2 regions of the Clostridium nitrophenolicum genome follow, and region 1 is predicted to be linked to the other one. Evidence: predicted binding sites of a transcription regulator. Region 1 holds the regulator's gene; the other holds the start of a gene.

Region 1 (7,647 bases):
TTTTGCAGGTGGAATAGTTGTTCATGTAACAGCAGGGGTCGCAGCACTTGGTACAGTAATATTTGTTGGTAAGAGGAAGATACTTCCAGAAGAAAATACGTCACCACATAATATAGCCTTTGTTGCTTTAGGTACAGGATTATTATGGTTTGGATGGTTTGGATTTAATGGAGGAAGTGGACTTGCTGCCAATGGTGTAGCAGCTATAGCCTTTGCCAACACAGATATTGCAGGCTCTGTAGCAATGATAATATGGCTTATTATATCTTGGACTCACGAAAAGAGACCAAGCCTTGTCGGATCTTTGACTGGCGCTGTAGCAGGCCTTGCGACTATAACCCCTTGTGCAGGATATATAGAACCTTGGGCAGCTGCGATAGTAGGCTTAATGGCAGCTGTAGTATGTTACTTAGCTGTTGAGCTTAGAAAGAAGCTTGATTGGGACGATGCACTAGATGTATGGGGAGTACATGGTGTTGGAGGTATACTTGGGTCAATTTTAGTAGGAGTTTTTGCTAGTAAATCTGTGAATGGTGTAAGTGGATTAATTTATGGAAATGTTCATCAGTTTGGTGTACAATTATTTGCAGTAGCACTTACGGCAGTTTATTCTTATGCAGTTACCTGGGGAATATTAAAAGTTGTAAATGTATTTGATCCAATAAGAGTACCGGAAGATGTAGAAATAGAAGGACTCGATACTGCTATTCATGGTGAAGTAGCGTACGACTTATTATAATAATTTTAAAAGTAAATATCTATACTTTCTCCTTATAAAAATAGTTACTTAAAAGTTACACTTTTAAGTAACTATTTTCATATTAATCAGTTATAGTTAAAGCTAGAATGTTCATTGACTTAATGGATAATAATATATAATATAAATATATAGTTGATAGTTAGAAAATTGTGTAAGAATCATGGAGGATTTAGAATATGGCAATTGCAAATGTAAGTTTACAAGTTCTACCGGTGGTCCCTGAAGAAAAACTATACGACGTAGTAGATAGGGTTATAGAATATATAGATTCCTGTGGAGTAAAATATGAAGTTGGACCAATGGAAACTACAATGGAAGGAGAATTAGATGAACTTTTGGAAATAGTAAAAAAGGCTCAAGAAATATGTATAAATAACGGAGCCGAAAGAGTTGCCTCTGTTGTAAAAATAGATTACAAAGCACAGGGAATAACAATGGAAGAAAAAATAAATAAATATAGAAAATAGATTTAAAAATATTTAACTTTAGGATTTGCTTTGTACTTGTAATCAGGTTATCAAAAATTAATTAATAATATCTCTGATAATGTGCTCATATTAACTAAATATACTCAAAATTGGTTGAAAAACAGGAATTTATAGGGTAAAATCATATTGAAGTAGATTGTTAAATGGTGGTGAAACCATGAAAAAAATACTCGTTATTAATGATTGTAAATTTGAGAGTATAGTTATGAAAGATTGCTTAAGTGATATTGGATATAGTGTTAAAATTGCCAGTGAGTATGATGCTATAATTGAAACAAGAAAGTTTCAGCCAGATATACTTATAGCTAATTTAATTATGAAAAACACAACAGGAGATAAACTCATAAGTAAAATTAAATCTGAGAACTCCCAAATAATATGTTTACTTTCATCGTGTGATCCAATAAAATTGGAGGATTTTATCGAAAATAAAGTAGATGAAGTTATTAATACTCCAGTGAATAAAGACAGGCTATCTGAAACTTTAGATAAGGTAACTAAAGATTGTGATAATATTAAAATTAGAAAAAATAGTGTAGATACAATAATCAAAAGATTAGTTAATAAAAGCAATAGGAAACAAGAAGATGTTTCACTAGATAAAAAATCGAGTCTATCAGTAAGTAGATTTTTATTTTGCCCATTTTGTGGACAAAGATTTGATGAAATTTCTCAGGGATTCTCATTTTGTCCTTATTGTGGTAAGACATTGCAAACTAGTAAATAAGTGCATTACGTTGACTAGATTAAATAACTTTAAAATAAAAAACAGCTGACAATATCAGCTGTTTTTTGATTTACAATAAGCTTTCCCACTCTTCGTATAAATCATCTAGATCATTTTGGGAATCTAGTAGTTGTTTATTTATATTTTCGCTTTTTTCCGGATTGGAATAGACATCTTCAAGACAAAGTTGATTTTGTAACTCTACTATATATTTTTCTAGGTTTGAAATCTCAGTTTCTATATTTTTAACTCTTAATTTTTTTTCTTTTTCTGCTTTTTCCACTTCTCTTTTTTTCTTTTTCTCATTTTGTATTTGTGTTTTTGTTTTTCCAAAACTCTCTTCTTCCAATTGAAACCTTAGTGGATTCTTCTTTTTCTCTATATAGTAACTATAGTTACCTAAATATTCTCTAACTCCATCTTCATTTAATTCATATATTTTACCTATAACCTTATTTAAAAAATATCTATCATGGGATATTACGAGAACAGTACCATCATATCCCATAATGGCATCCTCTAAGGCCTCGCGAGACACTATATCAAGATGGTTTGTTGGTTCATCTAATAATAGAAAGTTGGATTTAGAAAGCATAAGCTTTAATATATTGATTCTACATTTCTCTCCTCCACTTAAGGAAGATACCATTTTAAAAACGTCATCGCCTCTAAAAAGAAAAGCTGCTAAAGCATTTCTGATTTCAGTTGTAGTTAGTTCAGGGAAATCATCCCATACCTCATCTATAACAGTATTCTCTGGATTTATATTAGCTTGCTCTTGCTCATAATAACCTATAAAGACATTTTTACCAAGGCATGACACACCATTATCTGGAGAAATTTCATCCATGATTATTTTAAATAGAGTGGTTTTACCTCTGCCGTTTTCTCCTATAAGAGCTACTTTCTCACCTTTTTTAATATCAAAGTTGAGATCATAGAATAAAGTTTTATCTCCGAAGCTTTTACTCAAATTTTCCACATGCAACACATCGTTACCGCTTTTAATTTGAGTTTCAAAGGTTACATTACCTAATCTTTCTTCTTTATCGGGAGCTTTTATTCTTTCAATTTTATCTAGAGCTTTTTGTCTGCTTTCTGCAGCTTTTACACTTTTTTCACGATTGAAAGACCTATATCTTTCAATTATCTCTTCTTGTCTTTTAATATCTGCTTGCTGAAGAGTATATGCTTTTAATTGTACTTCATAATTTTTCTGTTTTAAATCAATATAAGAAGTATAATTACCATTATAACAGTTTACATGTCCGTGTATTAATTCGAAAGTTTTATTTGTTATGGCATCTAAAAAGTATCTATCATGAGATATTATGATTATGGTTCCTTTGTATGCATTTAAGTATTCCTCTAACCATTCAATAGCATCTAAATCAAGGTGATTTGTAGGCTCATCTAATAATAAGATATCAGGTTTTATTAAAAGAAGTTTACAAAGAGCAACTCTAGTTTTTTGTCCTCCGCTTAAGACTTCTATAGGCTTATTATAATCCTGTTCTGTAAAGCCGAGACCTTTTAATACCTTACTTATTTCAGCTTTGTAAGTATATCCACCTCTATTTTGATAAAGCTCTGAGGAGGTGGTGTAATCTTTAATTATCTTATTATGATATTCTTCTTTACTAGAGTCATAAGGTTCATTCATTAATAACTCAAGCTTCTCTAATTTATTTTCTAAATTTATTAGATCCTCGAAAACAGTAAGAAGCTCACCATATATAGTGCTTGAAAAATCTAATGAAAGATGTTGAGATAAATATCCTAAAGTTTTATTTTTATCTATAAATAATTCTCCATTATCATAATCAATTTGATTAGTGATAATTTTGAAAAGTGTAGACTTTCCTGCACCGTTTGGTCCTATTAATCCAACTCTTTCGCCCTCATTTATGTTGAAAGTAACATTTTCAAGTATGACATCTATTCCAAATCCTTTATTAATATCTTTACAACTTAAAACTACCATAAGTTCACCTTCCTTAACCATTAATATTTTACTATGGTTGAAGATTTTTTTGTAGATTAATTTTGATAATTTAACACAATAATTAAATATAATAGCTTTGCATAAGAATTATTTACTAATTAAAAATTTATATTAAAAAATTTGATAGCAAAAAGAATGAGAAAAAGACAATAATAGATAGTAATAAATAAAAAATATACTATTGACATATTATATAATTAAATAATACTATAAAAAGTGGGATGAAGTAATAGTTAAATGATAAAATATAAACAATGTGTTTAGGAATTATATTAATTTGTGGTATACAAGTGGAGGTGCAGAATGGATAAGAAAAAAAATATATCAATGGCTGTAATAAAAAGATTACCTAAGTATCATAGATACCTAGCAGAATTAATGAGAAATGATGTTGATAGAATATCTTCAAAAGAGTTAAGTGAAAAAATAGGCTTTACAGCCTCACAAATAAGACAGGATTTAAATTGTTTTGGAGATTTCGGACAACAAGGTTACGGCTATAATGTTAGTGAATTATATAACCAAATAAGTGGAATATTGGGACTTACTAAGGAATATAAAACAGTAATAGTAGGAGCTGGAAATATAGGTCAAGCAATAGCAAACTATTCGCAATTTGAAAAATTAGGGTTTACGTTAAATGGGATTTTTGATATTAATCCTAAGCTTATGGGACTAAAAATAAGAGATATAGAAATACAGGATATAGATTATCTAGGTGATTATTTAAAAGAAAATCCAACAGATATAGGAATAATATGTGTTCCAAATAATAATGCTCAAAAAATTTGTGAAACTTTTGTTAAAAATGGCGTTAAGGGAATATGGAACTTTGCCCCGATTGACTTAGTTGTTCCAGAAACCGTGAAGGTTGAAAACGTACACCTTAGCGATAGTTTACTTACACTTAGTTGTTTGCTAAATGACATAGAATAAATAAAAAAAATATAAAATTTAAATTTATAAATATCAGAAATTAGCATAATTATACGCTAATTTTCTGCATATTTGTAAATTTGATATTGAAATGCATAATACTGGAAGTGTATAATGGTAATTGAGGTATATACTTTAATTATTTTTTGTAAACGTTTGTTATAATATTAACAAAAAGTTTATTTATAATTAAAGTAGATTTGAAGACCGTTAAATCATGGGGGGGATTATATAAGTGAATATAGTAGTTTGTTTGAAGCAGCTGTCAGACACAATGGAAGTAAAAATAGATTCAAAAACTGGGATTGCTATAAAGAGATGTGGGTTACCTATAATCAATTCACAGAGTGAAAGCATACTAGAGAAAGCATTAGAATTGAAAAGAGATAGAGGAGCTAAAGTTACAGTAATATGTATGGAAACTCTCCATTCGGAAACGGTGTTAGAGGAAGCAATAGCTATGGGCGCAGATGAAGGCATACTCATATCAGATAAAAGCTTAGCTGGAGCAGGAGAAGTATCTATATCAAGTATATTAGCTGCAAAAATAAAAAAATTAAATTATGATATATTATTTATTTCAAAACAGGTTATAGAAGATAGTGATGAAGAAATTGCCACGGAAATAACCAGGTATTTAGGGACTCCAAGAATTATTTTTAGAGAAACAATAGACTTTAAAGATGCAGAGTTGGCTTAGATTTTTTCTTGAAAAAATTATAAATTTAATACATTAAATTCCCTCAATTTCAGATTTTTATATAAATTTATACAAATTATCGATTAGTTATACAAAAATAAATTTAATATGTTATAATTAAGTGGGGATGAGAGTGCGATTAATATATTAAACATATTTTACGGAGGGGAATAGAAATGTACAAAATTGTAGACAAAAGATTATTGGCGCCAAACATTTATCTAATGGATGTAGAAGCTCCAAGAGTTGCGAAATCATGTTATCCTGGACAATTTGTTATAGTAAAAATGGATGAAAGAGGAGAGAGAGTACCTCTAACAATCTGCGATTATGATGCAAAAAAGGGAACTGTAACTATAGTATTCCAAACACTTGGTGATTCTACTAAGAGAATGGCTGAATATGAAAAAGGTCAAAATTTTACAGATTTTGTAGGGCCATTAGGACAAGCATCAGATCTTGTTCATGAAGATATAGAAGAATTAAAGAAAAAGAATATAATCTTTATAGCTGGCGGTGTAGGTACAGCACCAGTGTATCCACAAGTTAAATGGCTCCATGAAAATGGAATCGATGTAGACGTTATCGTTGGATCTAAATCAAAGGAATATTTATTACTTGAAAAAGAAATGATGGCTGTATGTAAACATTTATATGTTGCTACAGATGATGGAAGCTATGGATATAAGGGACTTGTTACAAACCTATTAAAAGAACTTATAGATAATGAAGGTAAGAAATATGATCACGTGGTAGCTATAGGACCGATGATCATGATGAAATTTGTTGCTAAGCTTACAAAAGAGTATGGAATTAAGACTGTAGTAAGCTTAAATCCAATAATGGTTGATGGAACAGGAATGTGTGGTGCTTGTAGAGTAACAATTGGCGACGAAGTAAAATTTGCTTGTGTTGATGGACCAGAATTTGACGGACATCTAGTAAATTTTGATGAAGCAATGAGAAGACAAGCTATGTATAAGAGTGAAGAAGGAAGAAAAATTTTAAGAGAAGTAGAAGGCGACACTCATCATGGAAAAGGCTGCGGATGCGGAGGTGACAAATAATGGACAGAATGAAAAGGATACCAATAAAAGAACAAGATGCAAAAGAAAGAAGCACTAATTTTGCTGAAGTTTGTTTAGGATACACTAACGAAGAGGCAATGGAAGAAGCATCAAGATGCTTAAATTGTAAAAATCCTAAATGTGTAGGAGACTGTCCTGTAACAATAAGCATCCCAGAGTTTATATCAAAGGTTAAGGAAGGAAACTTTGAAGAAGCGGCTAAAATTATAGCTAAATCAAGTGCACTTCCAGCAGTATGCGGAAGAGTATGTCCACAGGAATCTCAATGTGAAGGAAAATGTGTACTTGGTATAAAGGGAGATGCTGTAGCTATAGGTAAGCTTGAAAGATTTGTTGCTGATTGGTCAAGAGAAAACAATATAGACTTATCCGAAACAAAGCCTAAGAACGGTAAAAAGATTGCTGTAATAGGAAGTGGTCCTGCAGGACTTACTTGTGCAGGAGACCTTGCAAAGCTAGGATATGAAGTAACTATATTCGAAGCACTACATGAAGCAGGTGGAGTTTTAGTTTATGGAATTCCAGAATTCAGACTTCCTAAAGAAACAGTTGTTAAACACGAAGTTGAGAATGTTAAAAAGTTAGGCGTTAAGATAGAGACTAACGTTATAGTTGGTAGAACTGTTACAATAGATCAACTTGTAGAGGAAGAAGGCTTTGATGCAGTATTCATTGGATCAGGTGCAGGACTTCCTAAGTTTATGGGAATACCAGGAGAAAACTTAAATGGAGTATTCTCAGCAAACGAATTCCTAACAAGAAATAATCTAATGAAAGCATTCAAAGAAGATTATGATACACCTATAAGAGTAGGTCAAAAGGTAGCTGTAGTTGGCGGCGGAAACGTTGCTATGGATGCTGCTAGAACCGCATTAAGACTTGGAGCAGAGGTTCATATAGTTTATAGAAGATCAGAATCAGAACTTCCAGCAAGAGTTGAAGA
Region 2 (7,647 bases), 1.7 Mb from region 1:
TCCATATAGTGAGTTGATATTTCAATTATATCTGCATACGGAGCAACCAAAGGTGCTAATTTTTCTATATCTTCCGCTGTATATCCTAAGCTTATGATAAAAGGTACACCACAATCTTTACACAATTTATATTCTTTTTGTACCCACTGCTCAACAGGAATTTCTGACCATAATTCACTATATAAAAATGCTCCATGCTTTGTTTCTTGAAGAAAAGGTTTCGGAATCTTGGCAGGTATTTCAGATATAGTTTTTGTTACTACAGCTCCAACTCCCTGTCGTACGCACTCCATCATATGTTTAGCATCTCTAACCTGTGGTCCCGAAGCTGGCATAACTGGGTTTTTCAATTTAATGCCGCGTAGATTTACACTTAAATCCGCCATATAATTACCCCCTAAACTGTTGTTTTCAAATATTGAACCTAATTAATAATTTCTACATTTTTGCTTCTTTTCCTTCTAAAAAATATGATTAAATTTAAAAAAGCTTATACAATTACTATTATATTCTTTTTTATAGTATATATGTATAATGATGGAATAAAAAAAGTTGAGGTTTCCCCTTGGGAAACCAACAACTTTTATTGATTAGCTGCCATCATAACACTGCATTCGCTTTGTTGTTTCATTAAGTTTGCTGTATAATTTACTAAATCAACAGTTCTAGTGGAATATCCCCACTCGTTATCATACCATGATACAACCTTTATCATGTTTTCACTGATAACCATAGTTGAAAGTCCATCTACTATTGATGATCTATCATCACCTTTATAATCTATTGATACAAGCGGTTCTTCAGAATATCCTAATATTCCTTCCATGTATCCTTCTGCTGCTTCCTTAAAGGCATTATTGACTTCCTCAACAGTAACAGATTTTGAAAGCTCACAAACTAAGTCTGTAAGTGACACTGTTGGTGTTGGTATTCTAACTGAAAATCCATTTAGCTTACCTTTAAGGTTTGGTAATACTTTTTCAACAGCCTTTGCAGCACCTGTAGTAGTCGGAATTATAGATTCTCCAGCTGATCTAGCTCTTCTTAAGTCCTTATGAGTTTTGTCCAAAATTCTCTGATCGTTTGTATATGAATGTATAGTAGTCATTAAACCTTTAACTATTCCAAACTTATCATCTAAAACCTTAGCAAAAGGAGCTAAACAGTTTGTAGTACAAGATGCATTTGATATAACAACGTGCTTTTCAGCATCTAGATCCTTTTCATTAACTCCCATAACTACAGTTATATCTTCACCTTTTGCTGGCGCAGTTATAATTACCTTCTTAGCTCCAGCTCTAACGTGCTTCATTAACTTTTCTTTATCTTTAAATATTCCTGTTGACTCTATAACTATATCAACATTAAGTTTTTCCCAAGGTAGATTTTCAGGATCATTTACATTTAATATCTTTATTTCATTACCATTTATAATCATGGAATTATCTGTAGTTTCAACAGTTCCGTTAAATCTTCCATAGCAAGAATCATATTTAAATAAGTGTGCTAAAGTTTTACTATCTGCTCTAGCATTTATAGCAACTATCCTTACATCCTCATCCATTCTTTCTTGAGCAATTCTCAATACCGCTCTTCCTATTCTTCCAAAACCGTTAATAGCAATATTTATAGACATAAACTCTCCTCCTAAAAAGTAATTTATTACTTATGTATCATAAATATATTATTTAATATTATTTTATGCAATAATATTATTATTTAGTACATTATATATAACACATTAACGAAATGTGCTATATTATTTATATCAATAAACTACTTATATGTCAATTTTATTGAGTACCGAGTTACACTTAATTAACTTTACTTTTCATTAATTTGCTCACATTTACATTATTATTTAAAGAAATTTTAGCTAAATTTGGAGTTCTATCAAAAATAGGTTAAAAAAGTAACAATACTTTTTTGCACATAAATATATATTATTTATGAAACTCCTTCTCCTATTGTCGAATGAGTACTCGCTGAGTAAGTGACTCACTCCAAATCACAGATTTGGGTTCGCTACTTAACCGATCATATCAAAATCAGCACTCTGTGTAAGCGACTATCTCAAAATCATAGATTTTGGATGCCTGCTTAAGATTTTGTATGCCTGCTTAAAAACAAAAAATAAAAAGACCATTAAAAAGTACTTTTCAATTACCTTTTAATGATCTTTTTATTTTATTCAACCTTAAATAAGTTTGTTTTCTCCCTAAGCTCTTCGGAATCTTTGTCTACTCTATCTGCCATACGTGATACTTCATTAGAAGAGGTTAATAATTCTTCTGAAGAAGAGGATATTTCTTCTGAAGCAGCTGAAATATCTTGTGCTGCTGAGGATATCCTTTGAATTTTTTCTAAAGCTACCTTGTTTCCATCTATTGTATCACTTAGAGTATTCGCTGTTTCTTCTATTGATTTCGGAACGTCTTTCATGGAAGAAATAATGTCTCCAAAAGATATTATTGTATCATTAGCAGTTACTGCTTGATCCTCAAGTAATTCTCCAACTTTATTGGAATTTTCAATGACTTCTTGAGTTTCATCTGTTATAGATTTCACTAAATCTATTATTCTTTTTGATGAGCTGCTCGACTCTTCAGCTAACTTTCTTACTTCTTCTGCAACTACTGTAAAACCTTTCCCGCGTTCTCCTGCTCTTGCAGCTTCAATTGAAGCATTTAGCGCTAAAAGATTTGTCTGTTCAGATATATTACTTATAATATCCGTTATTTTGCCTATTTCAAAAACTGTAGTAGATAACCCGCTAACTTTTTGAAGTACTACATCATAGGATTGTTTTATTGCTACAATAATATTAATTAACTCATAAATCTTGCTTTCGCCTTCTACGGCCTTAATTTCAGTATCTTTTACACTTTCTCTTACCTCAGCAAGCTTTTTACTAACTATATCGATTTCTTCTGTTAAAGTCATTAAAGAACTTACAACATCTGATATTTCACCTGCTTGAGATGCTGCACTTTGCGACACCTCCTGTATAGAACAGGAGACCTCACTAGCTGATGCTACCATCTCCTCCGATATAGTAGAAAGAGTTGATGCCGATTCTCCAAGCTGCAAAGATGCATTTTTCACTAAACCTAAAGATTCGCCAATAGTATTTAATGTGTCATTTAACTTATTTGACATATTTGCTATTTCATCTTTACCTATACTATTTACTCTAATGGTAAAATCCCCTTGAGCTATTTCATCCATGGATTGTGAAACTTTTTCTATTGGTTTCGATACATTTTTGCCAATGAACATTGCCAATAGCACTGATAAAATTCCTCCGATAAGAGCTATTAATAATAACACTTTTACTATAGTTATATTAGACTTAGTAAGTTCACTTGTCGGTACAGTAGCTACAAAGATCCAACCTAAGCTTTCATTGTAATCATAGGCTGATAGCTTTTCTACTCCATTATAGTTATATTGAATTATGCCTTTTTTCGTTGAAATTATTTTTTTACCAAAATCCGTATTTGCAACAGACTTCTTAAGTAGTTCATCTTCTATTGGATGTGCTACAGTCGTACCATCATTTTGAAGTATATACAAATATCCTGTTTCCCCAATTTTATTATTGGCAATATATTGCTTGGACAATAATTTTAAATCTACTGTTTGAATTATTACTCCTATCAATTCACCGCTATTGTCTAATACAGGTTCTGATATAACAAAAATGGGTTTTTTAGTTGTGATACTTTCCTTTACTTGACTAACATAAGTTCTTTTTTGTTTTTTAACCTCTGTAAAGTAATTCATGCTACTTAAATCTTTTCCTGCTAATGTTCCAGTAGCGTCCAATATCCCTACACCATCTTTGCTAATTAATGCTATATTTTCATAAAATCCGTAATGACTTTGGTATCTTTTAAATTCACTTATAATTGATGCTTCTAATGTTGGATTTAATTTGCCTGTATTTAGATCATTCAAATAGTCTATAGTGTTTTTAGAATAAGACATTTCATTCCCTATTTTCTCCATTATAGATTCCAAATTTTCTAATGACATTTTTACAGCCTTTTCTTGATTTATAAGAGTATTCTTTGCATCTTCAATATTTATTTTACTATTTATAAAATATATTAGAATTCCACCTATAATTAAGGGTATTATTGCAAAACTAGTGAAAAGTATTATAAATTTACTTTTTATTTTCATATAGTGCCTCCTCTTAAGTTATTAATTCATTGCAAATTTGAAGTTTTTATTTTATGAAGCTTTTAGTTTTTTATAATTTAATTTATCGTATATTATTTAACATAGTTAGATTAATACAAAATTCAGCAAATTATTATATTGATCAAAAACATAACTACCTCATATAAAAATTATACTAAATGTTAACAATTTTTTAAAGTGTTTAACATTATATTTTATGCATAATTTAAATATATAACTCTAAATTTAAAATACATCCATTTGATATGTTTTAAAATACCGAATTAAAACAATATTCTTATATTCATTGTTAAAAATACTACCGTAAACTGACGGAAATATACGAAGATATTTCACTTTCCAAGATACAACTTGACAAAAAAAAGATGTGCAGCAGCACATCTTTTTTATTTCTACAGCTATAGGTAAACTAACTCGAAAGTGAACTTTATCACATCCTCCTATAGTTTTGGATTCTATAATGTATTTGCAAAATTTTCTCCGAAAGCCTTACATCTCTGTGCTTCCTCATCGCCTGGATACCATAATTCTCTTATACCTTCATTTACTACTTCTAAACCAGCTTTATTGAGTTCTTCAGTAATCATCTTTACTGATTCTCCACCCCACCCGTAACTTCCAAAAGCTGCTGCTTTCTTATTTTTAAAACTAAGCCCCTTTATCATTTCTAAAATTCCAGCTGTTGAAGAAAGTATTCCTTTATTTATTGTTGAAGAACCTACCAATATAGCTTTAGATTTAAAAACTTCAGTGATAATATCATTTTTATCAGATTTTGAAGAATTAAATATCTTAATAGCTATGTCACTATTAGCGGATTTTATCCCCTCAGCTATCATCTCAGCCATTCTTCTTGTAGCATTCCACATGCTGTCATATATAATAGTAACTTGATTTTCCTGATAATTTCTTGCATATTCTAGATATTTATTAACAATTTGAAGTGGATTGTCTCTCCAAATGATACCATGACTAGGACAAATCATGTTAACAGGCAAATTCAAACTAAGTACCTCATCTATTTTCTTTTCCACAAGTGTGCTGAATGGAGTTAAAATGTTCGCATAATATTTTATTACTTCCTGATACAACTCAGCATTATCAACATAATCATTATACATAAGCTCTGAAGCATAATGTTGGCCGAAGGCATCGTTACTGAATAATATGTTTTCACCGGTTAGATATGTAAACATACTGTCTGGCCAATGAAGCATTCTTGCTTCAACAAATATTAATTTATTTTCTCCAATTTCTAATGTGTCTCCAGTTTTAACCTCAACGAAGTTCCAGTCTTCATGATAATGTCCTTTAAGTAATTTAGCACCATTTTTAGTGCAGTAAATAGGAACATTAGGTATTTCTTTAAGCAATTCTGGAAGTGCTCCGCTGTGATCAGGCTCAGAATGATTTGCAATTATGTAGTCAATTTCTTTTAAATCAATTTCTTTCTTTAAGTTATCTACAAATTCTTTAGCAAATGGTTTCCATACTGTATCTATTAATACGGTTTTTTTATCCCTTATTAAATAGGAATTGTAAGATGAACCTTTATGTGTTGAGTATTCCTCACCATGGAATCTTCTAATCTCCCAATCTATTTTACCTACCCAAGTAACTTTATCATTAATTTTAAAACTCATAATAACACCTCTTTTATTATTAAATACTTTGTTATATTTTAATTTTTATACAAAACTTATTTAATCTGTGTTATCAATAGTTTGCCTATTTTTCTAATATATAAACAGAATTCTTGGTTTTAAGTGGAGGTTAAATGCTTAGATGGTCATATTTGATCAAATACTCATAGAATAAAGCTAGCATAGTAAAATCTTGTTATTTTCAATAGACTTAGTAGTATAAATTTTGTTATAATTATGTTATAAATAATTTAAATTTTCCGTAACAAGGGTTACTGACTAAACAAATACAACCTTGGTAAGATAATACTATGACAAATTATTAATTTTATGCATTATTTCACTTAAAAGTGAAACACTGTTAATATTATTAGTTAAAGTAGGAGGTAATATTATGCAAAAGTATTTATGTGTTGTTTGTGGATATATTTATGACCCTGAGCAAGGTGATCCAGATAACGGAGTGAACCCTGGAACATCTTTCGAGGACGTTCCAGATGACTGGCTATGCCCTTTATGTGGTGTAGGCAAAGACCAGTTTGAACCTACTGAATAAAATAAGATTTATTTGAATCAAGAAAAACGGCATAACATTTTTTATGATGTTATACCGCTTTTCCTTTTCTTCCAGCTGTAACCTTGGATAATTCAAGTCTAATAATTTATTTGCCTATCTGATTATATACATTAAAGGCATCTAAAATGTGGAATTGCTTTGTCTCGTGATTTCCGCTTGCTCCGGCAGTTATCAAGGCATATTCCTTTCCATCCACAACTGCTAAACTGGCAAGACATAATCCTGCTTCTTCTGTATATCCTGTTTTTCCTCCTAATATTTTTCCTCCTGTTATATCTGCATGGTCCATATATTTAAACATTGTACTGCTAAAAGTTATTCCATCTGGATGCAGATTCGTTGGTTTAGTACTATATCTACTACTAGTATAGATTTCACGAAACACATCTTTTTGAAGTGCATACTGTAATAAAACAGCAATGTCTTTTACAGTGGTATAATGCTGGCTATCTTGTAGTCCTGTTGAATTAGAAAAGTGTGTATTTGTCATTCCTAATTTAACTGCCTTTTCATTCATCATCTTCACAAAGTTTTTTTCTGAACCTGCAATTTCATTAGCTAATCCAATACAGCACTCTGCACCAGAAGGCAGCAAGACTCCATACAGTAAATCTATAATCTTTACTTTCTCATTAGGCAAAAATCCAGCCATTGAAGCTTTTGAGGCATATAATTCTGGAAAAATATCAGATGAAAGTTTCATTGTTTTATTAAGATCTGATACAGTATCAATTACAACAACAGCAGTCATAATTTTAGTTAATGAAGCCGGATATATCTTATCTTCAGAATTCCTTTCCATTAGCACCTGCTTGTCTGATAAATCTAATAAAATTGCATTTGAACTATATAACCTATTTGTCTTAATAGCATTCCTTTGTTGTTTCTGATATTTTTTTAGTTCTTGATTTTTCTCTGATATTTTAGCAACATAGTTTTGTTGAAGGATATCAAATTTTTTAAGTAACTTCGGTTCGTTAAACAGCAACGATTTTCCTTGAATTAACAAAATAATTAAACAAGTAACCATCAAAATAAATATACTGATTTTTGAGCAACTAGTTTTTTTCTTTATTTTTTCATTTTTTAACATATTTATTTCCTCCCTAATAATCTAACAATTTCTTACTAAAGCTCATAGCCTATTTTGCACTATTAAGAAACTGACCATAAATACTCTGCTTCCTGGAATGGTGAATGCATTAATCATTCTTCTTT

Evidence for each region. Region 1 encodes Rex, which represses fermentation and respiration genes when NADH is low (regulators of the CRP and FNR family bind a similar motif). Its sites were predicted from a motif close to ATTGTTAANNNNTTAACAAT; they were not measured.
Region 2: gap (type I glyceraldehyde-3-phosphate dehydrogenase) is a predicted target of Rex. The motif match lies at 1,901-1,920, and genes of this name have one in related genera.

What each region holds. Positions count from the first base shown of each region.
Region 1 covers NZ_AP042469.1:5,167,634-5,175,280, reverse strand. The annotation lists gene ACZ5N4_RS24590 (ammonium transporter) at 1-739, shown strand, start outside; gene ACZ5N4_RS24585 (MTH1187 family thiamine-binding protein) at 937-1,227, shown strand; gene ACZ5N4_RS24580 (response regulator) at 1,406-1,975, shown strand; gene abc-f (ribosomal protection-like ABC-F family protein) at 2,046-3,959, opposite strand; gene ACZ5N4_RS24570 (redox-sensing transcriptional repressor Rex) at 4,284-4,916, shown strand; gene ACZ5N4_RS24565 (adenine nucleotide alpha hydrolase family protein) at 5,152-5,616, shown strand; gene ACZ5N4_RS24560 (sulfide/dihydroorotate dehydrogenase-like FAD/NAD-binding protein) at 5,793-6,683, shown strand; gene gltA (NADPH-dependent glutamate synthase) at 6,683-7,647, shown strand, end outside.
Region 2 covers NZ_AP042469.1:3,456,521-3,464,167, forward strand. The annotation lists gene ACZ5N4_RS16525 (4Fe-4S dicluster domain-containing protein) at 1-386, opposite strand, end outside; gene gap (type I glyceraldehyde-3-phosphate dehydrogenase) at 584-1,636, opposite strand; gene ACZ5N4_RS16535 (methyl-accepting chemotaxis protein) at 2,188-4,188, opposite strand; gene ACZ5N4_RS16540 (anaerobic nitric oxide reductase flavorubredoxin) at 4,665-5,852, opposite strand; gene rd (rubredoxin) at 6,247-6,408, shown strand; gene ACZ5N4_RS16550 (D-alanyl-D-alanine carboxypeptidase family protein) at 6,515-7,522, opposite strand.